Regions from separate parts of the Salinicoccus bachuensis genome, predicted to be linked through region 2. Evidence: predicted binding sites of a transcription regulator. Region 2 holds the regulator's gene; the other holds the start of a gene.
What was found. Region 2 encodes Rex, which represses fermentation and respiration genes when NADH is low (regulators of the CRP and FNR family bind a similar motif). Its sites were predicted from a motif close to TTGTGAAATATTTCACAA; they were not measured.

Region 1 (15,116 bases), 620 kb from region 2:
TGCTTAAGGTCAAACATATCATGACACCACGTGGCAATGACTGGATATCTGATCCTAAGCACACGATTGACTCGGAAGCACTGCTATACAAAACATTCGATGCTTTTAAAGAGGGCGTCAAGGAACTAGGTGTCGAAGAAAACGGAGAAACGATCGGTGTCGTAGAGTTTGATAAGGTGTTTGAAGTTCTGGCCCAGGGAAGCGAGGTGAATGGTGATGTTGGATAGTCTCCCGCGTTTGCCTGTTGCCGACTGGACAGCGAGTTTTGTGGACTGGCTGACCAGTTCGTTCAGCTTCATATTTGACCCTATAAAACTGTATCTTGGCAGTCTGATGGATATGATCATCACTATTTTGGAGTTTATACCTCCAATACTCTTCATCCTCATTATCATGGCATTGGCTGCAATATTCATGACGAGAAAGATCGTATCTCCGTTGCTGATTGGTCTCGGTCTCCTATTCATATATAATCAGGGGTTATGGGAGCATCTGATTGATACGATGACGCTGGTAATCATAAGTGGGTTAATATCAGTCATTATCGGCATCCCATTGGGCATCCTCATGTCCAGAAGTGACTATTTCGAATCGTTCATGAAACCGGTTCTAGATTTCATGCAGACGATGCCGGCTTTTGTTTACCTGATACCAGCCGTTGCATTTTTCGGTATTGGAATGGTGCCGGGTGTGTTTGCTTCTGTTATTTTCTCTGCTCCCCCTACGATTCGGTTGACGAATCTGGGAATTAGGCAGATTTCAACAGACCTGATTGAAGCAAGTGATGCATTCGGTACTACACCTTTCCAAAAACTGGTCAAAGTACAATTGCCACTTGCGAAAGTGTCCATCATGGCCGGTGTAAATCAGACAATCATGCTGGCACTTTCAATGGTAGTCATCGCATCCATGATCGGTGCGCCGGGTCTTGGAACGGAAGTATTGAGTTCTCTGCAGAGAGCTCAAGTAGGTACAGGGTTTGTTGCTGGATTGGGTATCGTGATATTAGCAATAATAATTGATCGTTTTACACAGTCCAAGAAAAATATATAGAACCAATAATCTTAGGAGGTTATTTTGTGAAAAAGTGGAATCTTTTAGTACTGACACTTGTATTATCAGTTGTCCTTGCAGCATGTGGGGGCACGGAAGAGACGGAGACATCAGAAGAAGGCGGAACAGAAGATAATGGTAACTTGGGTGAAGAGAGCCTTACTCTCTCATATGTAGAATGGGATTCAGAAATTGCTTCTACTTACGTCATCCAGAAAGTCTTGGAAGATGCTGGATACAGCGTTGAAATAACACCGCTTGATAATGCCATCATGTGGCAGTCGGTCGCAACCGGTGAATCGGATGGCATGGTAAGTGCATGGTTGCCTTTGACACATGGAGATCTATACGACGAGTATGAAGAACAATTTGAAGATCTGGGCGCAAACTTGGAAGGTGCAAAAATTGGTATGGTCGTGCCTCAGGACTTCCCAGTAGATTCGATTGCTGATCTTAGCGATGAAGCTGGACAGACTGTCACTGGTATTGAACCAGGGGCTGGCGTTGTCCAAGCCGCAGAAAATGCAGTGGAAGAGTACGATAACCTTGAAGGATGGGAAGTACAAACTTCATCCTCAGGTGCAATGGCGACTGAACTTGGACAAGCAATGGAAAATGGCGAGGAAATCGTCGTTACAGGCTGGTCCCCCCACTGGAAGTTCCAAGTACATGACTTGAAATATCTCGATGATCCTGAAGGTATATTCGGAGAAGAAGAACACATCAATACCATCGTTCGTCAAGGACTGGGTGAAGACAGCCCGCACGCCTATGATATTCTCGATAACTTTAGTTGGACGACAGAAGATATGGAAGCAGTAATGCTTGATATAGAAGAAGGCGCTTCACCTGAAGAAGCGGCTACAACTTGGGTTGAAGAGAATCAGGATATGGTATCAGAGTGGACACAATAAGTAATACGGAGAAAAGGATGGCCTCAATTGGGAGGTCATCCTTTTTTTGTTTGGATATTGGCTGGCAATTTCGACTCTAATATCTGTGTCTTTTCATCTCTTCTGATATCTGACGTGCTTTTTGATCATTCTTCTCGGCCAGGTGTTCCATGACGCTGTCAAAGTCTCTCCTACTTTTGTTCTGGTTCATTTTGTAGGCCGCCTGCACTTCATTGACTTCTATTTTGAACCCGACGATACCTTTTATCTGACCTTTACTCTTATCGGATAGGTTTTCCCATGTCTTGCCTGCCTCGCGATGGCCTTCATAGCGATCCAGCAGGTGGATTAGGTCGTTCTCCAATTCGTCCTCTGAAAGCAATGTTCCTGAACCATAGATGTGGAGGGATTGATAGTTCCAGGTCGAGACCTCCTCCTTTTCATACCAGGAAGCGGAAACGTACGCGTGTGGCCCCTGGAATATGAGCAGTATATCGTCGTTATCATCAATGGTCTTCCATTGCGGATTGCCCTTCGCAAGGTGCCCGGTGATGACATGGCCATTGCCACTCCGGCTCATTTCCATGGGAACATGGGTGGCCATTGGCCGGCCGTTATCATTGGATATGATTGTCCCGAATGGATGGTTTCTTACAAAGCTTTCGATTTCATCCAAATTAGTTACTTTATAGTACTTTGGTATATACATCAGAACACCCCTTTTTCGAATTTATGATGCAAGCGGCTTCACCATGATGATATCAGTCTGCTCTTCATCCCCCATGTAGAAGGAATGGCTCCCCTCCTCCCTGAAGCCGAGCTTTTTGTAGAAGGCGATGGCTTTATCATTTTTTTCCCATACACCGAGCCATATTTTGGAGGTCTGCATTTCATTGGCGATATCCATTGCCTTATCGAACAGTATGCGGCCAAGCCCCTGCCCTTGGAAAGCCTTCAGTATGTAAATCCGTTCGATTTCCAAAGCATCATTGCCCATCTCTTCGGTCTGGGCATCTCCAGTGTTTATTTTTAGGTAGCCGGCGTGGTCATCCCCTGCATATATGAAGAAGAACTGGGAGTCTTTTTCAGAAAGTTCATTTTTAACCTTCTTTTCAGTGAATGCCTGGGCAAGGTAGGCTTCCATATTCTCCGGTTTGTTCTGTGCCCTGAACGTTTCGTCAAACGTGACATGGCTGATCTCCTGCAGCTGTTTCCAGTCATTTTCTGTGCATCTTGTAATTGTCATGTTCATCTGCTTCACCCCAATGATAGAATATTCTTATTGATAGTTTACCACGTTGGACGTATTCGGAATAATAAGTTGAAAAGGAGAATTTGATGAGGATAAGGGATATACTGATTGGAATAGTCGTGGTGGTACTGGCTGGATGCGGAAGTGCAACCAATACGATGAAGACAGCTGAAGTCTCTGAAAATGAAAAGCAGCTTATATCAGCCCTTTCCGAGGAAACATTTGTTTATGAGGTTGAGCATGCAGATTTGGAAAAACCTTATTTGAATATTTGGATTGAAGAGTATGTATACGGAGAAAAACAAGAAGAGTATCTGATGAGGCATAGTACGGAAAGAACAGATGAAACTGGAAGTGGATCAGACGAGGGAAGACTTTATTTCTCCCTTCAAGACCAGAATAACGATCGGAAATCAATTAAGATTATACATATGGATAATGGAGTCTACAGTATCAGTGAGCTTGATGCTGTATTTGGTGAGGAGGTTGATATGGAGAATATGAGCAGGACGTCCAGCACTGAAATTGGTGAGTCCGTCGATTTCAGTGATGAAGCGGAAGTGGTCATCGGTGTTATGCAGTATTTTGATAATGCATCTGAAGTACGAGGTGTTGTACCTGAGGCGCTGAATAAGGGGAATGTCCGTGCAGAAGACCTGTTTGAAGAGAATCCCGTTTCCTATTTGATCAAGGTCCAGTTCTCATCAGAACCCCACTCATGATTATATATTGAAAATTAAAGGACCGCAGTGCCTCTCACTGCGGTCCTAGTTATATGACTGGCCGTTGTCTGCATAGCATTGCACGATAAAAATCGAATAGCGTATCAGTACATAGGTGACGATGATGACAGCCAGTGACAGTTCGATGGTGGAAAGGAATCCGAGTATGCTGTTCATCAGACTTCTGCCATCCGTCATCTGCAATGTATAGATGATCGCCGTAGCAGAAATGACGACTGGAAACGTCAGGGCGGCATAGCTCGGATGAAATCTGAAACGCATGATTCTGGGAAGCCTCATGACAATCAGAAAATATACTGTCTGCGACAGGATGAGCAGCAAATATACGAGCATTTCAGAAGGATGTTCCATGACGGAGATATAGCCGGTCAGACATAACGAACCCGGTGCAGCGACGATGGCAACGAGTGGCAGTGTGGCACGGGTGGTCCGCTGTTTTATCACCTGGCTGATGACGAGCGGCAGCAGGATGAGATAGAATGCGAGGGCAATCCAGATGACAATCTGGCCGAACTCCACTCCGAAGTTGCTTGAAGTGGTTGGTATGACACCGATGCCGACAAAAGTGACAAACCAGCCGGGATTGATATATTCGGACTTCATCCTGTTCGGCGTGACGAAGGTGAGGGCGAAGAAAGCCATCAGGCCAAAATGCAGGATGATGGCAAGCCACCATACAGCGAATATGAGCGGATCATTTACAGTGAAATGGCCGAGAATATTGCAGAGTACCATGAGCGACATCGGAAATGTCGGTGATATGGCAGCCACGCCAGGATTATCCAATGTTTTCAGGGTGTCTCTGCCCGTAACGGTGATTTTCATGAAGAACAGGAGCATCAGCAGTATGCCCATGCCAGTGAAAGCCCACCCGATGAGAGTGTGCTGTATGGAGAAGAAGAGATGGCCGAGCGATACAAGGCCGAGTATCAGGCCGCAGATCGAGACAGGTATCTGGTTTAGGAAATGTTTCATAATAAGACACTTCTTTTCTAATGTTGGGAAGGTTGGTATCGCAAATTGAATACAATAAACAAGTTTACATAAGTAAGCCTATGTTTTCAATATGAAGAAGCAGTGACGGATGCATCACTGCTTTATTTAGCTATTCATTTTCCAGCTGGAAACGGACATTGAACGACTGTTCCCGATCGACCACTTCACGATCGAGACCGGATTTCGTTCCCCTTTTCCTATGGGTCTCACCATACTGTTCGGAGTCCTGCCAATTATGGAACGACTGTTCATCCTCCCACAAGGTCAAAATGATGTAATATGGGCCGGATACTGCCTTCATTACGCGAATGGCCTTGAAGCCATCGACTGTCACCAGGTTGGACTGGCGCTTCAGAAACCGTGCTTCGAAAGGTGCTTCCATGCCTTCATTAACATAGATGTTGTTAAGCACACAGTAGCCCGCATTTTCCACTTCCCTCCTACTTTCAATGATGGCATAGTGTACCTCTTCAGAATCCTGCCGGACCACCGCCCGTTCCTCTTCCAGAGAAATTTTGTATTTTCCTTCTGCATCTTTAAGGATCATGCTGTCACCTCTGTGTTCATTATTATTTTTGGGTATATTGGAGCCTATGGCTGTGCCGACCCCGGCTCCCAAAGCAATACCAACCGCCAGCTCGTCGATGGTAATGCCCAATAGTGCTCCAAAGAGTATGCCGAGCAGCAGTCCCGGGCTTCCATTCGATTTTTTAGCGTTATTATTGCTGTTCCGCTTCTCCTCCATGAACCACCCTTTTGAGTATGAATACAGTGTCATCATTTCTTGGAGCCCATGTTCGTAAGTACTGCCCCGAGAACTGCACCGAAGGCACTGCCAAAAGCGACGCCCAGCGCAATTTCATCGGCTGCGACACCCACAGCCGTCCCAATACCTGCACCGAGTGCAATGCCAACTCCTACGTAGGATGCATTCTTCTCCTTCTTTTGGCCATTCTGCTTATTATCCATGGAAACCATCCCCTTTGATTTCAGATATAAAGCCCACCATTCACTCAAATCATACCATATTTCACTGAAGGCTTATCCTGTAAGGCATCCGGTCATACATGATATATTTAGGTGGAAGAAATGGTTTATATTCAAGGAGGTATTCGGTCATATGATCAAAGCAGTGAATCAGATACGTGTAGAAAAAGGCAGAGTGGAGGAAGTGGCCCAACGGTTCTCGAAGGCAAAAGCGGTCCATACGTTTGATGGCTTCATCCTCATGGAAGTGCTGGTCAAGGAGAATACGGAGGAATATGATGTCATCGAAGTATGTACGACATGGGAGGACCATGCAAGCTTCGATGCCTGGAGGGAAAGCCGTGCGACGAAGAAGGCGCATGCTTCGGGCGGTTCTGAAGCGAAATCGGAAGATAACCCGATTCTTGGAGCTGAACTCTCCACCTATGAAGTGTTCGTTCAGCATCACCCGGAACAGTAAGTCGGGATTCAAATATGGTCATGAGAGCCATTCCACGATATAATGGAATGGCTTTTTTCCATTTCCCGGCCAATAATAATTAGAACTGAAGGAGAATGAATATGACTGCAGCACTGTTCCATGGCATTATTCTGGCATTCGGACTAATCCTCCCCCTCGGGGCACAAAACGTCTTCGTGTTCAATCAGGGTGCGTCACAGCCACGACTGCGGGGGGCAATTCCCGTCATCATTACCGCAGGGTTTTGTGACACGCTTCTGATCCTCCTTGCTGTACTTGGGGTCTCGGTCATCGTCCTGACCATGCCGGTCCTGCAGACGGTCATCTTCTCCCTTGGCATCATCTTTCTGCTGTATATGGGATGGTCGATCTGGAAGAGCGATCCAGCCACCCTCAGTCAGGAGGCGGCGGCGATGTCCATGCAGAAGCAGATTCTGTTCGCCATGTCCGTCTCATTGCTGAATCCCCATGCCATCATCGATACGATCGGTGTCATCGGTACAAGCTCACTCAGCTACGAAGGGCTGGAGAAAGTGGTTTTCACTGCAGCGTGCATCGTCATTTCCTGGCTGTGGTTCATCGGTCTTGCGATAGTCGGAAGGACAGTGGGGAACTTCGATACAAAAGGCGTATTTCTGAATGCCCTCAACAAGATTTCTGCAGTCATCATATGGGGTGTGGCGTTATATCTTGCCATGCAGTTGTTTGGAGGATAGATTCATTCCTATGCCTCCTCCTCGTGTGATGCCCGATATTTTAACCGGATTGAACCTTTCACTATGAGATAGACGAACAGAAATCCGAAAAATGTTCCTGCAAGATTAACAAGGATATAGGCGGATGCTCCCAATTCATGAAAAAAAGGACGCTGTTCTATGAAGAAATAGTTGCCGTCAAAATGGGGATTTAAGGAGTAGACCAGAAAGAAGTAGATGAGAAATACGATATAGGCCTGAAGCAGGCCTTTGAAAGTTGGAATGAAGCCGACTGCAAAATGCATAGCGAACGGAAACACTGTATTGATGCCGTGGAGCAGAAAGAATGCCCAACCTGCCATATGCCAAGGTGGGTAGATACCAATTGGGTAGAAGAAAGCACCATAGGAAAAAAGTCCCATATAGAATATTATCTGGTTCAGAAAGTCACGTCGGATGAAGAACTGGAGGATTACAAGCCATACGACCACCCGACAGATCTGCAAAGGGAGTGAATAGGCAGGATCATATTCTTCTGTGAGCAGATACCAGCCTATAATCAGTATCCTTTGCAGTATGGCAAGCAACAGAAATACGAAAAAGACAAAACCTGCTCGTCCGGGAAGCGTTTTTCTCACCATGAATACAAAAAGAAAGACTAGAGCAATCAGCATGACATAGATGAAATAGTTTACGTCACCGGGAGAAACTGCAGGGACCTGCGGATTTATGAAAAGTTTCATATGCATCCCCCATCTCATGAATGATAGGTACAAGGGTTACATCTTCAAGGTGATATTGCCTGCCCTCTTGACTTTAAATTATATAATAGATGATGAATTTGGCAACTTCTTGAAAAAATAATTTGGTAGGTGTAGATATGTCTCAGAATCAGCAGGACTTCACCCAGGGGTCCATCTTGAAATCCCTCATACTGTTTTCCGGACCAATCATGCTGACGAATCTGCTCCAGACGTCATTCCAGATTGTGGACAGCCTTTGGGTCGGGAATATACTCGGTGCATCGGCACTCGGTGCCGTCGCTGTTGCAACGACGATACTGATCACGGTCCTGTCATTCATACTGGGGCTCAACAACGCTGCACTCACCATACTGTCCCAGCAGTATGGCAAACGTGATGAGAAAGGGTTCAAATCCTATCTGAATGCATTCATCGTTACGATGACAAGCATGGCTCTGGTGTTCGGAATCATCGGCTTCGTCTTCGCGGAGCAGCTGCTGCTGTTGATCGGCACACCGGAAGACCTGCTCGGGCAAGCAAGAATCTATCTGCAGATCAGCTTCCTGAGCATGTTCTTCCTTTTTGCATACAACTTCATGAATACGGTCCTCAGGGCGGTCGGCGACAGCAAGACGCCGCTTCGGGTCGTATTTGTCGCCGTCATATTGAATGCGGCGCTGGCTCCGGTATTCCTGATAGGATTCGGGATGGGTATCGAGGGGGCCGCATTGTCGACGGTCGCGTCCCAGGGCATCGCGTTCCTCTACAGCGTCTACTACTCGGTGAAGCACGATCTGATCCCTTTCACAAAACCTTCCCTGCCTTCTGGCAAGGAAGTCAGGCTGATCTTCAACCTCGGCATTCCTGCCGGGCTGCAGATGGCCGTCATCCATGCTGGTGTCGCAGCCATTCTCAGTGTGGTCACACAGTTCGGCGGCCAGACCGTTGCAGGCTTCAGTGCCGCACAGCGGCTCGACAGCCTGATCATGCTGCCTGCAATGGCGCTCGGGACCGCAGTGAACAGCATGGCCGGGCAGAATATCGGAATCAACGACTGGGAACGCGTCAGGCAGATTGCGAAAAATGCCGCCCTCTACAACTTCGGCCTCATGGTGGCCGTCGCAATCTTCGTCATCACCTTCGCCGAATTCGGCATGCGCCTCTTTATAGAGGATGAGGAAGCGGTGCAGTTCGGTGCCCGGTACCTGCGTATCGTCGCCCTCTGCTACCCATTCCTTGGGCTGAACTTCGTGCTCAATGGCATCGTCCGAGCCTCCGGTGCGATGTACCAAGTACTTGGCCTGAACATCATTTCCTTCTGGATATTGCGGTATCCATTGACTGCCCTCTTCGCCTCCCAGTTTGGAGAAGTGGGCATCGGTATCGGCATGGGCATGAGTTTTATACTCAGCAGCGTATTTGCATTCACCTATTATAACTTCGGTGGCTGGAGGCGTAAGCAGCTGTTTGGAGAAAGTGGATAGAAGGATGGATAGTGTTTAATGATACATTGAAAGCTGCCTTGCGGGCAGCTTTTTTAGTTTCCTTAAAGTTATACCTTCCAGAAATCCCCATCGTCGTTGTCAGTGAGTTCAAAGGTGTGTACCTGGAATAATATACCAGCACTCAATGTTGGAATGAGGACAGATACATGGACTTGCCAGGGTGCATTGAAAAAGCTGGGCAGGAAGAACAGCAGGAGCATCAGAAAAGTGGTCAGACTGCTTTTCTTCCTATAACGCCAGGTCAGGTACTGCGCTTCTCCGCAATGTGGGCATGACATGCCCCTATCAAATGAAAAAGACTTCCTCAGTTTATCCTTGAACGTCCATCGTGTGCCGCAATTTGTGCATCGTGTCATGGCAAGGGCCTCCTGTGCATTTGGGTTCATTGTCTCATATTTCCAAAAAAATCTGCAAATGGATAAAGTCTCATCGATGCAGAATTGACACATCTTTCTTAATTTTATATGTGAATTAATTCACGATAATGATATACTTTACTTGTGATATATTGAACAATCATTTGGAGGGATGTTCATGTTGAAGGAAAGAGTTCAAAGAACAGATGCGTGGGAAGGCTTCAGAGCAGGACGTTGGAATAGGAAAGTGGATGTCAGGGAATTCATCCAGTTGAACTACACATTGTATGAAGGGACGGATGAATTCCTGGCCGGCCCGACGGAGGCGACGGAACGGCTGTGGAAGCAGGTGCTGGAACTGTCCAAGGAGGAACGTGAGCGTGGCGGCATGTGGGATATGGACACGAAGACCGTATCGACGATCACTTCCCACAAGGCGGGCTATCTGGACGAGAAACTGGAAACAATCGTAGGGGTGCAGACCGATGCGCCGTTCAAACGCTCCATGCAGCCATTCGGTGGCACCCGCATGGCAAAGGCGGCATGTGAGGCCTATGGATATGAGCTCGACAAGGAGACGGAAAGCATATTCACCGACTACCGCAAGACGCATAACCAGGGTGTATTCGATGCCTATTCGAAGGAGATGCTGGCATGCCGCAAGGCGGGCATCATCACCGGCCTGCCTGATGCATACGGCCGTGGCCGCATCATCGGGGACTACCGGAGAGTGGCGCTTTACGGCATAGATTTCCTCATGAATGAGAAGAAGGATGAGTTCGACAGCATGACGACCGTCATGTCGGAGGATGTGATCCGTCTGCGTGGGGAGATGTCGGAACAGTATCGTGCACTCGGTGAACTGAAAAAGCTTGGGGAAATATATGGATTCGACCTCAGCCGTCCGGCGCGAGATTTCAGGGAAGCGGTGCAATGGACATACCTTGCATACCTGGCGGCTGTGAAGGAGCAGAACGGGGCTGCAATGAGTCTCGGTCGCACATCCACCTTCCTCGACATCTATGCAGAACGCGACCTCGCAGCGGGGGTTGCAACCGAAGCGGAAGTGCAGGAAGTCATCGACCACTTCATCATGAAGCTTCGTCTTGTGAAGTTCGCCCGCACCCCGGACTACAATGAGCTGTTCTCAGGAGATCCGACATGGGTGACGGAATCCATCGGTGGCGTCGGCATCGACGGCCGGCCGCTTGTAACGAAAAACGCGTTCCGCTTTCTGCATTCACTCGACAACCTCGGACCGGCACCGGAGCCGAATCTTACAGTACTGTGGTCTGAGCGGCTGCCGGCGAACTTCAAGGCCTATTGTGCAAGGATGAGCATCAAGACAAGCTCCATCCAGTACGAGAATGATGATCTGATGCGGGAAAGCTATGGTGATGATTACGGCATCGCATGCTGTGTATCCGCAATGAGGATCGGAAAGCAGATGCAGTTCTTCGGTGCCCGGGCAAACCTGGCCAAGACACTGCTCTATGCCATCAACGGTGGAAGGGATGAAAAGTCCGGCGTACAAGTTGGTCCTGAATTTTCCTCTGTTACTTCCGAAGTGCTTGATTATGATGAGGTGGACAGGAAATTCGACGAAATGATGGAGTGGCTCGCCGGTGTCTACATCAATTCACTGAATGTCATCCACTATATGCATGACAAGTACAGCTACGAAAGAATCGAGATGGCACTGCACGACACGGATGTCCATCGCACGATGGCGACAGGCATCGCCGGACTGTCGGTCGTCGCCGATTCACTGTCCGCCATCAAGCACGCCACAGTGAAACCGGTGCGCAATGCAGAGGGTATCGCGGTCGACTTTGAAGTCGAAGGGGACTATCCGAAATACGGCAACAACGATGCGCGTGTCGACGATATCGCAATCGAACTGGTCGAACGCTTCATGGCGAAACTCAGAAAGCATAGGACATACCGCGATGCAGAGCACACCATGAGTGTATTGACGATCACTTCAAACGTCGTGTACGGCAAGAAGACCGGCAACACACCGGATGGACGCAAAGCCGGCGAACCGTTTGCGCCGGGGGCGAACCCGATGCATGGACGCGACCAGAAAGGGGCACTCGCTTCCCTCTCATCCGTCGCCAAGCTGCCGTATGACAGCTGTAAGGATGGCATTTCAAACACATTCAGTATCGTACCGAAATCCCTCGGCAAGGAAGAGCGAATACAGGAGATGAACCTGGTCGGCATACTCGATGGCTACGCCATGCAGCACGGACACCACCTGAATATCAACGTGTTCAACAGGGAGACGCTGATCGACGCGATGAATCATCCGGAAGAATATCCACAGCTGACCATCCGGGTATCCGGGTATGCCGTCAACTTCATCAAACTGACACGCGAACAGCAGCTCGATGTCATCGCACGCACATTCCATGAGAGAATGTAGAAACTATTAAAAGAGGCAGGGGTTTATCATGATCAAAGGGAATCTTCATTCTGTAGAAAGTCTCGGAACACTGGACGGACCAGGTCTGCGCTATGTATTGTTCACTCAGGGCTGCGTCCTCAGGTGCCTGTTCTGTCACAACCCGGATACATGGAAGATGCGTGGCGCCGCAAGAGTGGTGACAGCAGAAGAGATGGTCGAGGAGATCAGACCCTATATTCCCTACTTCAAAGCTTCAGGCGGGGGTGTCACTGTCAGCGGCGGGGAACCGCTTCTGCAGATGCCCTTCCTGACTGAACTGTTCAAGGCGCTGAAAGCCGAAGGCATCCATACGTGCATCGATACATCCGCCGGATGTGCAAATGATTCGGAAACTTTCACGAACGGGATGGAGGAGCTGCTCAAATATACGGATCTAGTACTCCTCGACCTGAAGCACATCGATAATGAAAAGCATATCCATCTGACCAAACGGCCGAATACCCATATACTCAAGTTTGCAGAAATGCTGTCGGAGCGTCATCAGCCGATATGGGTCAGACATGTACTTGTCCCGGGACTGACCGATGATGCGGAGGACCTCATCAAACTCGGCAGATTCATCAATTCCCTGAATAATGTCGAGAAGTTCGAAATACTCCCCTATAATCAGCTTGGTGTCCATAAATGGGAAGCGCTCGGTGTGCCCTACGAATTGAATGATGTAGAACCTCCAAGTGATACAGACGTCGAAGCAGCCTACCAGCTTGTGGATTTCAGGGGAATGGCCCCTGTGACAGCATAATATGATTCGGAAAGCCGGGACCATGTGTTCCGGTTTTTTGAGCACTTGGTTTGAATAAAACATACTTGATGACTATGATTGTAATGAAACCTTAGAAAAAGGAGTTTTTGAATATGACAGAGCATGTTGAACTTGGCAAGTCCGGAATCAAAGTACACCCGATTGCACTTGGTGCCAACGCAGTTGGTGGCCACAATCTGTATAAGAACCTCGATGAAGAGGCGGGGCGCCAGGTGGTCAGGGATGCCATCGATGCCGGTGTCAATCTGATTGATACAGCCTATATGTATGGACCGAAACGTTCCGAGGAACTGATTGGTGAAGTATTGAAGGAATACAGGCGCGAGGACGTCGTCGTTGCGACAAAGGCCGCCCAGCGGGTGGACGAAGATGGCAATACGACTCTCGACAATTCTCCCGAGTTTCTCAAGCAGGCGGTGGATGAAGCACTCGAGAGACTGCAGACGGACTACATCGATCTCTTCTATATCCATTATCCGGACGAGGAGACGCCAAAAGACGAGGCGATCCGGGCACTTGCCGAGCTGAAGGAAGCGGGCAAAATCCGTGCCATCGGTGTATCCAACTTCTCCTTCGATCAGCTGAAGGAAGCGGATAAGGATGGTCATGTGGACGTCTACCAGGGCCAGTACAACCTGCTCGACCGGTCCGCTGAGGAAGACCTGCTGAAATATACGGCAGAGCACCAGATCACTTTCATTCCATACTTCCCGTTGGCTGCAGGACTGCTTGCAGGAAAATATGACGAGAATACGAAGTTCGAAGACCTCCGGGCGAACCTGCCCTTCTATAAGGAAGACCAGTTCAAGGAGAATCTGGAGAAAGTCGATCAGCTCAAGGAGCTTGCCGCTGAAAAAGGTGAAGAAGTCGCCCATATCGTCCTGGCCTTCTACCTGACCCGTCCTTCTGTCGATGTCCTCATTCCAGGGGCCAAGAATGGCGAACAGATCAGATCAAACGTCAAAGCGGCGGAAGTTGAATTGACACAGGCGGAGATTGAGAAGATAGACAGAATATTTTCCTGATGCGAATTGCGTCTTCCCTCATTGGGAAGGCGTATTTTTTATATTTCAATAATCGTTCATATCTTTTTGTCAGAAATTAGACGAACCATTTCAAATAAATAAAGTAACAATATATTGTGTTAGTTTTCTAGTTGAAGCACAATATATAGGATTTGGAGTGGTCTTATGAATACATTGGATAAAGATATTGCACAACTGCTGGATTTCAATCCATCGATTGTGCATGAGAACGCAAACAAGGACAGCAGGACATTCAACACTTTCCGGGATTTGACCGCCGGAGTTGTGGCCAAGTCGTTTGCACTGGAGCGGATGCTGCCGGAATATGTCGCAAAAGCACATGCTGAAGGGGACATTCATTTCCATGATCTCGACTACCACCCTTTCCAGCCGATGACGAACTGTTGCCTGATCGATATCCGTGGAATGCTCGCGAAGGGATTTCAGATGGGCAACGCGAAAGTGGTTTCCCCGAAATCGATACAGACGGCAACGGCCCAGATTGTACAGATCATCGCAAATGTTTCCAGCAGCCAGTATGGGGGATGCACGGTCGATCGCATAGACGAAGTGTTGAGTGAATATGCACAGAAAAATGAAGACCATCATCGTGCCGTGGTTGTGGAATACGTGCATGGGGACAAGACTGAAGCATATGTCGAAGCACGTGTGAAGAAGGATATCAGAGATGCCATACAGAGTCTGGAGTATGAGATCAATACCCTCTATACATCAAATGGCCAGACGCCTTTTGTTACGATCGGTTTTGGTCTCGGGACCGACAAATACAGCAGGCATATCCAGCGTGCGATACTGAATACGCGACTCGACGGCATCGGGGACCAGAAATTTACGGCCATATTCCCAAAGCTGGTATTCTCCATCAGAAAAGGAGTCAACTTCTTTCCGGCCGACCCGAATTACGACATCAAGCAGCTGGCTTTGAAATGCTCGGCGAAGCGGATGTACCCGGATATCCTGAATTACGACAGGACGGTGGAGCTGCTTGGTGATTTCAAGGCACCGATGGGCTGCCGTTCATTCCTCCCGAGCTGGCAGGATGAGGCCGGGGCGTTCATAAACAGCGGCCGGGCCAACCTGGGCGTCGTTACTCTGAATGTACCGCGGATTGCAATCGAATCAGGGGGAGACAAAGCAGCTTTCTGGGAGCTCTT
Region 2 (15,116 bases):
TTGGAAAAGAATATAGGGCCGGGTACTGTCATTCTGCTTTCTGGAGACCTTGGTGCCGGGAAGACGACATTCACCCAATTTCTGGGCCGGGCTCTTGGTGTCAAACGCAGAATGAGTTCTCCCACCTTCAACATCATCAAAAGCTATGATGGGAAATGTACTGTTCATCATATGGACTGCTACCGTCTTGAAGAAAGTGATGAAGATCTTGGGTTCGATGAATATTTTAATGAAGATGATATATCGATTGTGGAATGGCCAATATATATAGAAGAATTTCTGCCAGATGAGCACTTGTCCATTCATATAGAAACACTGGGCGAAGAAAAACGGCGCTTCAAATTTTCTGCAAAGGGTACCGCATACACTACAATACTGGAGGCACTTGAAAATGATTTCCCTTCTGATTGATACTTCCAACAGGCCTTTATCCATCGCCATCAATAAGGATGGATATTGCCTGGCAGAAATAAATACCACTGTGAAGAAGACCCATTCCGCTACATTGATGGTATATATCAATGAACTTTTTGAAATGACAGGATACAAGCGTGGAGATATCGACCGGATCATTGTGGCGCGGGGGCCGGGTTCCTACACAGGTGTACGGATTGGTGTCACTGTGGCCAAAACACTGGCTCATGCATTGAGTATAGACCTTTATTCTGTTTCATCTTTGGCTGTCATTGCAGCCTCCACAGGCAGGGAGGGCGTCATGGCACCGATGTTCGATGGCAGAAGGGGCAATGTCTACACAGCCGTCTACCGTCTGGACGGCAAATCATTCGAAGAAGTCATGGATGCAGGATATATGGCACTCGATACAGTCCTTGAGCATTTGGAAAAATATGAGGGAGGCATCGTACTGTCAGATGCCCAGGAAAAATTCAGTGGAAATCTCGATATATTCACCCATGCTATCCCCCGCATCAGCGCCGTAGAGAAGTTCGAGTCAATAATACGGCATGAGGATGTCCATCAGATGGTACCTGAATATCTAAAAATATCGGAGGCTGAGAAAAATTGGATGGAGCGCACACAGTCATAAGAAAAATGGAAATCGATGACCTGGAAGCTGTATATGAAATTGAATCAGCCTCATTTCCGAATACATCATGGAACATCGAATCATTTCTGAGGGAACTGACAGCGAATCAGTTCGCCTACTACTTTGTTATTGAAAAAGAGGATAAAATAGTAGGCTACTGCGGAGTCTGGCTCGTCATCGACCAGAGTCAGATTACGACCATCGCCGTGGCAAAGGAAGAACAGGGCAATGGCTATGGTCGTCAGCTTCTCCAGCATGCGAAGCAATATGCAGGCCAATCTGCAGATATACTTTCACTGGAAGTGAGCATAGATAATCATAGAGCCATGAAGCTGTATGAAAAGGAAGGTTTCCTCTATGGAGGAATACGCAAGGACTATTACGGTCCGGGAAAGGATGCACATGTCATGTGGGTGACGCTGAATGAATGAAGAAGTGATTATAATGAGCATTGAGACGAGCTGCGATGAGACAGCATGCAGTATCGTCAGAAACGGCGATGAAATACTTTCCAATATCGTTGTAAGCCAGATAGAAAGCCATAAGCGCTTTGGCGGTGTCGTACCGGAAGTGGCTTCAAGGCACCATGTTGAAACCATTACGGTGGTGATCGAGGAAGCACTGGAAGAAGCAGGCCTCCTTCCAGCAGATCTTTCAGCTGTGGCAGTGACGGAAGGGCCGGGCCTGATCGGTGCATTGCTGGTCGGCATCAATGCCGCCAAGGCATTCAGCTTCGCACATGATCTGCCACTGATCCCCGTCCATCATATTGCGGGCCATATCTATGCAAACCAGCTGGAGGAGAAGCTTGAATTCCCACTCATATCCCTCATCGTATCCGGTGGACATACGGAACTCATCTATATGAAGGATCATATGTCCTTTGAAGTCATCGGAGAGACAAGGGATGATGCAGTGGGGGAGGCGTATGACAAGGTGGCCAGGGTCATCGGCCTCCCGTACCCCGGCGGTCCGCATATCGACCGTCTGAGCAGGGAAGGGGAAGACACATTCAATTTCCCAAGACCATATCTTGAACCGGGAAGCTATGATTTCAGCTTCAGCGGACTGAAGTCTTCAGTGATCAATACACTGCACAATCATAGACAAAAGGGCCTTGCGGTAGACAAGGCGGATGTGGCAAGGAGCTTCCAGGAGAGTGTCGTTGACGTGCTGACAAAAAAGACGATGCTGGCTGTGGAGAATTATGGTGTGGATAACCTGATCATTGCAGGGGGAGTGGCCGCAAACAGCGGACTGAGAGCCCGATTTGAAACACTCTGTGAGGAGCAGGACATTAAGCTCAGCATCCCCCAGCTGAAGTACTGTACCGATAATGCAGCCATGATTGGTGCTGCAGCCTACCATCTCTATATCAGAAACGCCTTTGGCAGCCTGGACTTGAATGGAAGGAATTTCATAGATATAGAAGAATACAGCATATAAAGAGCCATATCCCTCAAAATGAGGGACATGGCTCTTTTAAATAATCTATATTTGTCAATACGGAACGTCTGTTTTAAACAGCCTGTGGATAACCTGTTGATAGAAATGGAAATAGCGCTCCAAACGGCGCAGGTACTGGGGATATAATTGTGCATAACTTTGTGTATAAGTTATCCTGGCTGTGGATTATGGGCTGAATTATGCACTGCTCTGCACTTTCTGCTGTGAATAAAAATGTGGCTAACTCCATATAGTACATAGTCCTTCTAAATGGAACGTGCGTTCGTCATCCGTTTATATCTCTTCCAGTTTTTCTTCCAATATCGCCCATTCCATCATCAGTGCATCGAGCTGTTCCTTCTGCGCATTCAACTGCTGATTGAATTCCGAGGCTTTTTCGTAATCTTCATATACTTCGGGGTCGGCGAGTGTCGCCTCGGTCGCTGCGATTTCTTCCTCGAGTGCCTGGATGCGTTCTTCCATCCTGCTCGTACTGCGTTTCAGCTTCTGCATCTCATTCCTTTTCTGCTTCTGCTGTTCATAATCAGTGCCATTCTGGTTTTTGTTATCCTGCTTCTCCACTTTGATATCGAGGGATGCCTGTTCTTCCTTCTTATGGCGGTAGTAGCTGTAGTCGCCGTTGTAGGTCTTGAGATGCTGCAGGTCCATTTCCACAATTTTGGTGGCGATGCGATCAATGAAGTAGCGGTCGTGGGAGACGAACAGGATGGTCCCTGGGAAATTCTGAAGTGCCTCTTCCAGGACTTCCTTGCTGTCGATATCCAGGTGGTTGGTCGGCTCATCGAGAATGAGAAGGTTATTCTTTTCCAACATTAGTTTCGCAAGCTGGATGCGGGCCTTCTCCCCACCGCTCAGATCATTGACACTCTTCATCACTTCATCCTGGGTGAACAGGAAGCGGCCGAGCACTTTGCGGACATCGCTTTCATTCATGTTCGGATACTCATGCCACAGTTCTTCAAGGACATTCCTGCTGGAAGTGAATTCGGCCTGTTTCTGATCGTAGTAGCCGATGGAGACGTTCGTACCATAGATGATTTCTCCGGCATGCCGTGGCAATTCCTTCGCAATGGTTTTGACGAGGGTGGATTTTCCTATACCATTCGGCCCGATGACCGCCAGGCGGTCTCCTTTGTCTACATTCAGGGTGATGCCGCTGTTCAGCGTCTCCTCATAGCCGATGTCGAGGTTATTGATCCGGAGGACGTCGTTTCCACTTTCCCTTTTTATATCGAAAGAGAAGCGCGCACTTTTTCTGTCGATCTGCGGTGTATCCATCCGGTCCATCTGCTCAAGCTTCTTGCGGCGGCTTTTTGCCATGTTGCTTGTCGAGGCCCGTGCTATATTCTTCTCGACAAACGTTTCAAGCTGTTTGATCTCCTTCTGCTGATGCTCGTAAGCTTTCATCCGAAGACTGTAGTTCTTCTCTTTTTCCTGGACGTATTTCGTATAGTTGGAGTGGTAGAGGGTACCCCTGTACATTTCCACTTCAAAGATTTTGTCGACCGTCCGATCCAGGAAGTACCGGTCGTGGCTGATGATTGCGATGGCACCTGTAAAACTGTTCAAATACTGTTCGAGCCATGCCACGGTGTCCATGTCCAGGTGGTTGGTCGGTTCGTCAAGAAGGAGCAGGTCGGGTTTCGACAGGAGCATCTGGCCGAGGGCAAGACGTGTTTTCTGTCCGCCAGAGAATTCATCGACATTGCGGTCGAGGTCATCGATTGTGAAACTCAGCCCGGTTGTGACCGTCTTGATCTGGGCATCGATCGTGTATCCCCCCTGGGACTCGAATGAATTCTGCAGCGTGTCGTACCGGTCCATCTGATCGCTATAGGCAGGGTCGTCATAATCATGTTCTGCCAGCCAGGTCGTCACTTTCTGCATCTCCTCCTGGAGATCGAGCAGGTGGGAGAATGGACGCATCATTTCATCCCGGACGGTCTGGGAGGATTCCAGTGTCATCTGCTGGGTCAGGTAGCCTATGGAGATGCCTTTCGGCGTAGTGACCTGACCTTCATCAAGCCCGAGTTCCCCCGCCATTATCTTCATGAGTGTCGTCTTTCCGGCACCATTTTTCCCAACAATGCCGACGGTTTCCCCTTTTTTTATTTCCAGATTTATATTTTCAAAAATCATATCTGTACCGAATGATTTCTTTACATTTCCCAATTGCATTACTATCATATTGATTACCTCACTTTCTTCAAGTCTACAATAAATAAATTAAAAAAACGATGAAATTAAATGACATTGACTACACTATGAAAATTGAGATATGCTATAATGTACCAACAGAGTGTAATAAACGAGGTGTGGGACATTTGAACAGTAAAAAGAAAATCCCAAATGCAACTATGAAACGTCTCCCTTTATACTATAGATTTTTTAAGAACGCTGAAAAATCCAGTGTGGATAGAGTCTCATCCAGAGAAATCAGTGAGGCATTGGATATTGATTCTGCCACTATAAGGCGAGACTTCTCCTATTTTGGTGAACTCGGTAGAAAAGGTTATGGATACAACGTCAAAAGCCTTCTGAACTTCTTCATGGAACACATCCAGGGGAACGAAGTAAGGAACGTAGCAATCATTGGTGCAGGTAATCTGGGCAGTGCATTATTAAACTACAAATTCAGCAACATAAATGATAGAATGAACATAGTTGCTGCCTTTGACAGCAATGATGAAATTGTTGGCACATCCATCAATGATACATTAGTATATCATCCAGATGAACTTGAGGATATGGTCAGTAGACATAACATAGACGTTGCGATACTTACCTTGCCGGCAGAGGTCAGCCAGGACATGGCTGAACGGCTTGTAGATGCGGGCATCAAAGGTATACTGAACTTCACACCAATCAGATTGGACGTAACTGATGGAATCTATGTACACAATATAGATTTGAGTGTTGAATTGCAGGCGCTATTCTTTTATATGAAACATATCTAGGAGGGGTATTATGCTCGAAATGTTAATGCCGGTGACGCTTATGGCAGTAGGACCAACAAGTATGATAGTAATCGCTGTTGTAGCATTGATTATATTCGGACCCAAGAAGCTTCCTCAATTTGGACGCGCAATGGGCTCCACTTTAAAGGAATTTAAAGACGCAACAAAAGGTCTCGCTACAGACGATGATGAGGAAGAAGAAGAGTACGAGAAGAAAAAACAGCCGAAGAAGATTGAAGCAGTTGAAGTCGAAAAAGCTGAAGAAACTAAAGTATAAAGATTTGGAGGTGGCGAAAGCCGCCTTTTTTTAAAGAGGTGAAAAGTAAGATGGAAGACTCGGAAAAAAAAGAATTTACCGAGCACTTGGAAGAATTGAGAAAGCGTCTGCTGATTGTCATGTATTTCTTTGTCGGGGCACTGATCGTAGGATTTTTCCTGTCCAAGCCCCTGATATACCGGATGCAGAATGCGCCATGGGCGGAATCCATACAGATGCATGCGTTCCAGGTTACTGATCCGCTTAAGATCTATCTGCTTGTGATCGTCATAATCGGTCTTGTGGTGGTGCTGCCGGTCATCATGTACCAGCTATGGGCCTTCGTGGCGCCAGGACTATACGGCAATGAAAGGAAATTGACATTGAGCTACATTCCGATTGTCATGATCCTCATGCTGATTGGGATGGCCTTCGGCTACTTTGTTCTTGTGCCCTACATCATCCAGTTCACTTTCGACCTTTCGGAAGAGATGGGAATCGAAACGACCATCGGCATCAATCAATATTTCGGATTTCTGTTCAGAACAGTCCTGCCATTCGGTGCAATATTCCAGATGCCGATCCTGGTGCTGTTCTTGACACAGCTTGGTCTGCTGACGCCGATGTTCCTCAGGAAAAACAGGAAGTATGCCTACTTCATCCTGCTGATCGTCGCAGCACTGATTGCACCCCCGGACCTGATGACGCATATCATGCTGACAATACCAATGATCATTCTTTACGAATTCAGCATCTATATTTCCAAAATCGGCTACCGCAGACACTTGAAGGCAGAACAGAAGGCAATAGAAGAATCTTTGGATTCCGACTAGGAGGTATTCAGGGTGAAATTCGATTCGAACACTGAAGCGTTTAAAGCGTTGGATGAAAGAGGCAGCGAAGCATTGAATGAACGGATTGAACGGACACAGGAAAATCAGTGGAAGCAGAAGTATCATGTGCAGCCGATTGCGGGCAGCATGGATTCCATTGCCGGCTTCGTTTACCACGATGGTACGTATCATATCCTCTACCAGTGGTCACCCTTTGAAGACAAAAGGACCAGATGCCTGTATCATGTGACTACGAACGACCTCGTTTCTTTTGAGAATAGGGGAATAGTGAAGATGCTGTCGGACGGAGCCTATTCGGGCTCCGCTTTTGTAATGGAAGGGAATATCCACCTCTATCATACGGAAGTGCGTTCGAATACAGCGTTCCAGCAGTACACTACGTTTAAAATGGAAGCAGGTGGCCTCCACCCGGACAGGACCGTGCCGGTCATAAAGGGTGCACCACCCGGATACAGATGGCTGATGAAGGATCCCAAAGTCTGGCATGGGAATGGCGGATATATCATGATGCTCGGTGCCGCTACATCGGAAGACTATGGCCGTGTCCTCGTCTTTGCCGGAGATACGCCTGCCGATTTTCAGTACAGGGGTGAGTTGGAAACACATCTCGACCAGTTCGGCTTCATGTGGGAGTCTCCGGATCATTTTGAACTGGACGGCCATCATGTATTCATGTTCTGTCCCCAGGGACTCGACAGGTACAGAAACAGCTATTGGAACATCTACCAGTCGGGGTACACGATTGGTGAAATGGATTATGACTCATTGACGATGAATCATGGGCCTTTTCATGAACTCGATCATGGGTTCGATTTCTATGCGCCCCAGACAACCCTCAACGGCAACGGTGAACGGCTGATGATCGGCTGGATGGGCATGAAGGAAACCGGCTACCCGACCGATGATTCATGGTCGCACTGTCTGACGCTGCCCCGTGAACTTTCGGTTGAACAGGGGCAACTGAGGCAGAAACCGGCTGCGGGTCTGAGAAAATTGAGAGAAGCGGAAATGACCGCCGAGGGATACTTCGACCATCGCCCGAAAAAGATGAGGGATTTCTACGGGGACAGCTACGAACTCGTCATGGAGATGCTTGAGAACGATGCGACCCGTATTCATATCGACCTGAGGGTGAGCAGGCGGGAACAGACGAGCCTCATCTATAATTCCGCAACGCGGACGCTCATCCTTGATACGGCCTTCAGTGGTGAAATGCCTGAAAATGTGGATGGAACAGACAGGAAGGTGGCACTTGATGCGCCGCTCTCCAAGCTGCAAATATTCGTCGATGTCTCAAGCATCGAAGTCTTTGCCAATGACGGGGAAGCGGTGATGACGGCACGCATCTTCCCTTCACGCAAAGCGACAGGCATGGAGGTGTCCACGGAGATCGGCAGCTGCCATGTCAGGATGACCAGGTATAGTCTGAAACAGTTATCACCCAATCCTGTAATCGAAAATAAGTAGAACAAACTTAATTTCATTATTTAAATATAATTTTATTTCAATTTTCCTTATAATTGATTGATTATTTTGTTATTATTAATCTACACAAGGTTAGGGTGAGAGGAGAGGGAAGACATGTTTTCGGTATTGAGCCAGATTCGTAAACGTTTTGAATATATGACACCAGTGGAGCAGCGCATTGCAAACTTCATGCTGGACAATCCCACGAAAGTGATCAACATGCCGGTCAAGGACATCGCGAGAAACAGCAATACAAGTGATGCGGCAATCGTCAGGTTTTCCAAAAGGATTGGCCTTGCAGGCATCAAGGAATTGAAGGTGGAGCTTGCAAAGGAGCTCCATACACTGGAGAAGGAGAATATATCCAGGGTCATCGACCTTGAACAGGATACACATAAGGATATTTTTGACAAAGTGTTCAAAAATACCATCCAGGCACTCTACAACACAGAAAAGATCGTCAATCGGAAAGCGATGAAAGAGGCGGCACACCTTTTTGCCAAATCGGACAATACTTTCATATTCGGAGTGGGGGATTCGGCGAATGTTGGAAATGAGCTCGAACAGAAGTTACATAGGGTCAATATAAACGCCTTCTTCACCGCCGACAAATACCTGTGCATGACACGGCTGTCCAATGCGACGGAAAATGATGTGCTCTTCCTGATTACTCTTTCAGGCAAGACGAAGGAGATCGTGGAAGTCGTGAAGCTGGCGAAGAAGCTCGGGGTCAAAACGGTCATCCTGACACAGAACCATGCTTCCATCGCAAAAAGGAATGCCGATATCGCGATAGAAATCACTGAAGAAGAGACGAACATACAATACATGAACATGACGAGCCGCATCGCCCAGCTTGTCATCTGTGATGTACTATTCTTCTATATCTGCCGGGAACTTGGCGCCTCTGCCTACGACACGATCATCAAGACATATGACATCACCCACTGATCCATGCCCCTTTCAATACGAAAGGGGTTTTTACATAAGTAACGGCCCCTCAATAAAAGATATCTTCTTGAAACATTACTGAAATATTCATTCCAAATTTTCCTGCTATATTAAGGTTATGTAACAAGATGGAAATTAGGTGGATACTGCTTCCCCATTCCAATATAATGATGATATTCGTTAAATGGTGGCAAAGCCTGATGGGGGAATTATTTTGAGAGAAAAACTGATGAAATCAAGTATCGCATCCCTTTTGATCGCATCAACAATATTCACATATAATATGGATACAGTAATAAAAGCTGATGAAGCAGATGCAGTTTCAAGTACGGAAGAAAGTACAGAGGCATCTGGAGAAGCAGTTTCCAATGAAGAAAATACCGAAGAGGCTACAGAAGAAGCGGTGTCCGTTGAAGAGGATATCGAAGAGATCACAGAAGAAGGAACAGAACAGGAACTGCTGGTCGAATCATCGCCGGAGAATGCGACTGAACAGGAAGTCCAGCAGCAGGCAATCGCAGAGTACAATACCCAAGCAGAAACCGATGAAACACCACCTGTACATGAAAGCCAGGAGCCGGCGCCTGCCGAAGAGGAAAGCAGCACTCTTGAGCCTGTGGAAGACCCTGCAGGACAACCGGACCCGGAGACCACTGAAGAGACCCCTGAACCGCCCCCTGAAGAATCTTCCGAAGAAGTGACGGAAGAAGTTCCTACAGAAGAAGTGGTATCAGAAGAGGAGGCATCATTTGAACCGACGGCAGAGCAGACGGAGGAAGTGACAACTGAGGAGACGACGGATCAGGAGCCATCTGAACCTTCAGCCGAAGCGCCGACAACAGAACCATCAGAGGAGCCATCATCTGAACCCGTGGCAGAGCCATCTGAGGAGTCGACCCAGCAACCGGCGGTTGAAGCGCCTACGGGCGAAGAGACAAATGAGCCGACAGCTGAAGGCCCGGCAGATAATCCGATGGAAGAGGAAGTGACAGGCGAATCGCCTGAAGAGCCTGCTACAGAGGAGCCGGCAATCGAACATGATGAACCTGCTGCTGAAGGTGATACAGCCACAGAGTATGATGCCGAAGAGAGCGGAGTTGAAGCATATTCGCCTGATCAGCCACTCTCCGGAGAATCAGAAGCAGACATGGAAGCTTCTGAAACCGAAAATGTAAATAGGCAGAAGTACTACCGTTATGACTACGGCAATATTCTGGAAGGCATCTCATTGAATCCAGGCGCTTCTGATGAACAGTTGAACCTCCTTGATAAGAGGGTCAATCGTCTGATGGCATCCCAAATCATGTCGGAAGATGAAGTGGATGAATCGGATATCGTCGAGATTGAGGAAGAAATCAAGAATGAAGAGGGTGTCATCGCTTCAACAGATCGGAAGTCACTGCCTGATACGGGCGAAACGGATTATACTTTCCTATATGGTACGACGCTCCTGATTGCAGGTGCCATACTGCTCTTCATTACAAGAAGGCCAAATAATCATAAATGCAAATAATAGGAAATCCCCATTCGAATGAATGGGGATTTTTCTATAGTGCTCTGTCATCTATTGAGTTCAGGTAGTCTTTGACTTCGCCGACAACGGACTCGAGGCAGCCGTCTTCGAATGGTGAGGTCAGGTTTGCAGACCTTGCCAGGGCATTGAATGGCAGTGATCCGCCCAATTTGCACAGCTGGACATAGTCGGTCCACGCCGCTTCGAAGTCTTCATTTGCCCGCTTCCAGAACTGCAGGGCACAGACCTGGGCGAGTGTGTAGTCGATGTAATAGAAGGGTACACCGAAGACATGGCCCTGGCGGTGCCAGAATGATCCGCTGGAAAGCGGTTCTATGTCATCATAATCCCGATGGGGCAGGTACTTGTCTTCAAGCTTCTTCCATTCCTGTCGCCTCTCTTCAGGTGTCAGTTCCGGGTTTTCATAGACGATATGCTGGAATTCATCGATGGCGACGCCATAAGGCAGGAAGGATATATTATCCGCCATATGGGTGAATTTGAATTTGTCCGTGTCTTCCTTGAAGAAAAGTTCCATCCAGGGGTAGGTGAAATACTCCATGCTCATGGAATGGATTTCAGCTGCTTCGAGGGTTGGGAACTGATATTCCGGCACTTCGAACCCCCGGGACATATAGCTCTGGAATGCATGGCCCGCTTCATGTGTGAGTACTGTGACGTCATCCAGTGTGCCGTTGAAGTTCGAGAAGATGAACGGTGACGCATGCTCCGGAATGAATGTGCAGTATCCGCCGCCTTCCTTGCCCTTCTTCGCTTCGACATCAAAAAGGTCGCGTTCCCTCATGAACGTATAGAATTCATCCGTTTCCGGAGATAGTTCCCTGTACATCTTCTCTCCATTTTTCAGGATTTCCTCCGTATCGCCCTTTGGTGTCGCATTTCCGGTTACAAAATCAAAGGATTCATCGTACGATTTCAGTTCGGAAAGGCCGATTCTTCTGCGCTGCCTTTCCTTGAGCTCTGTAACAAGCGGGACGACATGCTCCGCCACCTGGCGTCTGAAATTCTCCACCATTTCCCGGTCATAATCGATGCGGTTCATCCGGATGTATCCGAGTTCTACGAAATCCTTGTAGCCGAGCTCCTGGGCAATCTGATGCCGCGTCTTGACCAGATCATCGAATATCCGGTCTATCTTCTCCAAGTGTTCCCCCATGAAGCCCTGCACCGCTTCAGTGGCTCCTTTTCTCATGGACCGGTCCGTATGTTGCGCGTAGGGACCGAATTCCGAGAGGTTGAGCACTTTTCCATCGAATTCGATTTCCGCAGAAGCCATCAGCTTGGAGTATTCGGAATCGAGCCTGTTCTCCTTCTGGAGCAGTGCCTTCACTTTCGGATCGAAGCCTTTGATTGCATTGTCTGCAAGGGCGAACAGTTGCTTCCCGTACCGCTCTTCAAGTGCATCCTTGTACGGGCTCGAAGATATTGCCTGATAGTATTTATGGTCGATCTCCTGTATTACAGGTCCATATTCGTCGAAGAAATCCCTTTCCCTGTCATAGAATTCGTCTTTTGTGTCGATTGAAGCCCGTATGTAGGCGAGGGTACTCATCGTAGACAGATGATTGAAATGCTTGTTCAGTTCGTCAATGACACTGCCCTGTTCTTCAGCAGTTGTCTTTGTTTTGAATTCGTTGAGCAGATCATCGACCTCGGAAGAGATCTTTTCAAGGTCGGGTCTTTCATATTGATAGTCTTTAAAAGTAAGTGCCATATGCATCCCCCTAAACTTTTATACAGTTATATTTTACCACATTGACTGATTGATCATCCAAATTATTAATATGTTCAGATTATTTGATTTGTGGGTAGTGTAGGGAAGAGAAGGATAAAAAGGAGAGAATTGTATGGTAGATGTAGATGAAGTATTGGAAAGCAGAATTGGAGAGATGGCCAGGAAAACGAAGGAAATGGGAATCCCTCTCATGATAGTGATCGAAGGGCCGCCGGCTTCCGGGAAATCACGTCTTTCGAATGCGCTGTATATGGCGCTGGATGCCAAATATACGGACTTCATGGCGACCCGTCCGCCGAGGGACATCGATCTGAGATACCCTTTCCTGCAGAGGTACTGGAATCACCTGCCGAGGAATGGAAATATCAACATCCATTTCAGAAGCTGGTATGCCCAATACATCGACTACAAGACACGGAACATACAGGAAAATGTCAGAACGGATTACGTGGAAATCAAGCAGGACATCGACCATTTTGAAGAGACGCTGATGAATAATGGCTATGAAATCATCAAGTTCTATGTGCATACGAGCGAGGCGGTCAGGAACCATCATATTGAAAAGCTCAAGGCCAATCCGGTACTGAAATGGAAGGCGGAGGAATTCGAGGAGCGGCTGGATAAAATCGACTATGAGAATGAAATGAAGCAGTTTCTCGAAGCACCGACCGGATGTCCGTGGACGGTGATCGATTTTGAAGATAAGGGGGAGGCGATCAACACTTTATTTTCAACCATCATCGAACGCCTGGAAGAGCGGGTGGAGAAGGAAGAGCAGGCGGAGGCGCCGAAGGTCGATGGGGAATTCACCGAGGATTATGAAGCTGAATTCTTCAATTTCGATTTTGAGAAGGAGAAAATAAAGAAGAAGGAATACAAGAAGATACTCCCCGGCCTGCAGGAGAGGATGCGGGAGATCCAATTCCAGCTCTATGAGAAGAAGATCCCCCTGGTCATCGTCTATGAAGGTATGGATGCTGCAGGGAAAGGCGGCAACATCAAGCGGATCAGGGAACCGCTCGACCCGACAGGGTACACGGTCAATGCTACAGGGGCACCGACGGATATCGAACTCGCCCATCACTACCTGTGGCGTTTTGCCACCGATGTGCCGAGAAGTGGCCATATCGGCTTCTATGACCGCAGCTGGTATGGCAGGGTGCTGGTGGAACGCATCGAGGGGTTCGCCTCCAACAGGGAATGGAAGCAGGCCTATGAGGAAATCAATGACTTTGAGAAATCATTGTACAACTCCGGTGCAATCATCGTGAAGTTCTTCCTGTCCCTGGACAAGGATGAGCAGCTTGAACGTTTCGAAGACAGGCAGAAAGATCCCGACAAGCAGTGGAAGCTGACCGACGAAGACTGGAGGAACCGGGAGAAGTGGGACCTGTATGTCGAGGCCAGTGAAGATATGGTGCGCAGGACACACACGGCCCATGCACCATGGCATGTCGTTGCAGGGAACAACAAGAAATACGCCAGGATCACTGCACTCAGGAAAGTCATCGAAGCATGCGAATCCCGTTTGAATAAAGAGTAGAACCGGCTTCGGCCGGTTTTTTGCCGGAATTCGGAATAATTCTTGCAGATTCCCCAAAAAATGTATATCCTATAAAGGGTAACTATTTAATTTTAGAATATTTTAAATAGTTCAAAATAAAAAGGGGGAAGGTAGATGCAATCAGTCAAAAGGGTATTTCTCCTGTTTGCTGTACTGCTCATGGTATTCAGTGCATTCGGGTCCGAAGTGCTTGCCAATGAGCTCGGCAAACCTCAACGTTCACCTTCGTTGGATGAATCGCACCTTGAGAAATATGAGAACATAGAGGCCCAGGTGGATGTATTGACCGGGCCAGCACAACTTGGAGAAAGCCTGGAGGATGAAGAGGGGGATGTAAATGTCATAGTACATTTCAGGGAACCTTCCGTCGGACTCCAGAAAGGACTTGTGCAGTCCCAGGGCAAGAAATGGTCCAATCTTGATGCTGGAAAGATCAAGGAGAAGATAGAGAAACAGCAACAGCAGGCGGAGCACAGCATGAGAAATAAAAATATCAGCTATTCCAAAGGGAATACATATAATACTGTGCTGAATGCCCAGTCCATGACCATTGCGGCACAGGATCTGGATAAGCTGCTTGAAGTCGAGGAAGTGGCACTCGTCGAGGAGGACTTCTTCGTTCAGCTGGATCCGGAGCCGGGCAATGGACACGGCGAGGATATAGAAGGACTGGCGGATGTATCGGATGAGGACATAGCACCGAACTACATCACGGGCATCACGCATCTTGGAATACCGAAAGTGTGGGAGCTCGGCAGCAGGGGGCAAGGCGTGAAAGTCGGTGTCATTGATACGGGCATAGACTACAACCACCCTGACCTTGCTGATGCATACCAGGGCGGCAGGAACTATGTAAATGGACCGGACTATAATACGGAGCGTCCGGCGGACGATCCATATGAGACGAAGCCGGAGGAACGCCCGGAAGGCCTGCCGGAGTATGACGAGCGGGGCAACTCCTACTGGACGACCCACGGGACACACGTGGCCGGTACGATTGCGGCACAGGGCAACAACGACTATGGCATGGTCGGTGTGGCACCTGAGGTCGACCTGTATGCCTACCGTGCACTCGGCGCCTACGGCAGCGGCTATACTTCATGGATCGTCGGTGGCATCGAAGGTGCTGTGGAGGATGGCATGGATGTCATCAACCTCTCACTCGGCAATACGCTGAGCGATGAAAGCCAGGCCAACTCATTCGCACTGAACAATGCGATGCTGCTGGGTACTGTCTCCATTGCGGCGACAGGGAACGCAGGTCCCGAGCGCTCGACGGTCGG

Region 1: the regulator Rex is predicted to act here: its motif matches at 9,792-9,809, upstream of pflB (formate C-acetyltransferase).

What each region holds. Positions count from the first base shown of each region.
Region 1 covers NZ_CP138333.2:56,171-71,286, forward strand. Annotated here, with positions in the region: gene RQP18_RS00240 (quaternary amine ABC transporter ATP-binding protein) at 1-227, shown strand, start outside; gene RQP18_RS00245 (ABC transporter permease) at 217-1,053, shown strand; gene RQP18_RS00250 (glycine betaine ABC transporter substrate-binding protein) at 1,080-1,967, shown strand; gene RQP18_RS00255 (FMN-binding negative transcriptional regulator) at 2,044-2,655, opposite strand; gene RQP18_RS00260 (GNAT family N-acetyltransferase) at 2,677-3,198, opposite strand; gene RQP18_RS00265 (hypothetical protein) at 3,285-3,920, shown strand; gene RQP18_RS00270 (TDT family transporter) at 3,966-4,916, opposite strand; gene RQP18_RS00275 (antibiotic biosynthesis monooxygenase family protein) at 5,047-5,718, opposite strand; gene RQP18_RS00280 (hypothetical protein) at 5,715-5,906, opposite strand; gene RQP18_RS00285 (antibiotic biosynthesis monooxygenase) at 6,058-6,384, shown strand; gene RQP18_RS00290 (LysE/ArgO family amino acid transporter) at 6,486-7,100, shown strand; gene RQP18_RS00295 (YwaF family protein) at 7,109-7,822, opposite strand; gene RQP18_RS00300 (MATE family efflux transporter) at 7,960-9,306, shown strand; gene RQP18_RS00305 (TIGR04104 family putative zinc finger protein) at 9,375-9,713, opposite strand; gene pflB (formate C-acetyltransferase) at 9,862-12,111, shown strand; gene pflA (pyruvate formate-lyase-activating protein) at 12,140-12,895, shown strand; gene RQP18_RS00320 (aldo/keto reductase) at 13,009-13,941, shown strand; gene nrdD (anaerobic ribonucleoside-triphosphate reductase) at 14,107-15,116, shown strand, end outside.
Region 2 covers NZ_CP138333.2:2,058,636-2,073,751, reverse strand. Annotated here, with positions in the region: gene tsaE (tRNA (adenosine(37)-N6)-threonylcarbamoyltransferase complex ATPase subunit type 1 TsaE) at 1-411, shown strand, start outside; gene tsaB (tRNA (adenosine(37)-N6)-threonylcarbamoyltransferase complex dimerization subunit type 1 TsaB) at 392-1,048, shown strand; gene rimI (ribosomal protein S18-alanine N-acetyltransferase) at 1,054-1,479, shown strand; gene tsaD (tRNA (adenosine(37)-N6)-threonylcarbamoyltransferase complex transferase subunit TsaD) at 1,472-2,494, shown strand; gene RQP18_RS10560 (ABC-F family ATP-binding cassette domain-containing protein) at 2,789-4,702, opposite strand; gene RQP18_RS10555 (redox-sensing transcriptional repressor Rex) at 4,840-5,472, shown strand; gene RQP18_RS10550 (twin-arginine translocase TatA/TatE family subunit) at 5,513-5,749, shown strand; gene tatC (twin-arginine translocase subunit TatC) at 5,800-6,561, shown strand; gene RQP18_RS10540 (glycoside hydrolase family 32 protein) at 6,574-8,049, shown strand; gene RQP18_RS10535 (MurR/RpiR family transcriptional regulator) at 8,164-9,000, shown strand; gene RQP18_RS10530 (LPXTG cell wall anchor domain-containing protein) at 9,284-10,513, shown strand; gene RQP18_RS10525 (M3 family oligoendopeptidase) at 10,548-12,248, opposite strand; gene RQP18_RS10520 (phosphate--AMP phosphotransferase) at 12,382-13,812, shown strand; gene RQP18_RS10515 (S8 family serine peptidase) at 13,948-15,116, shown strand, end outside.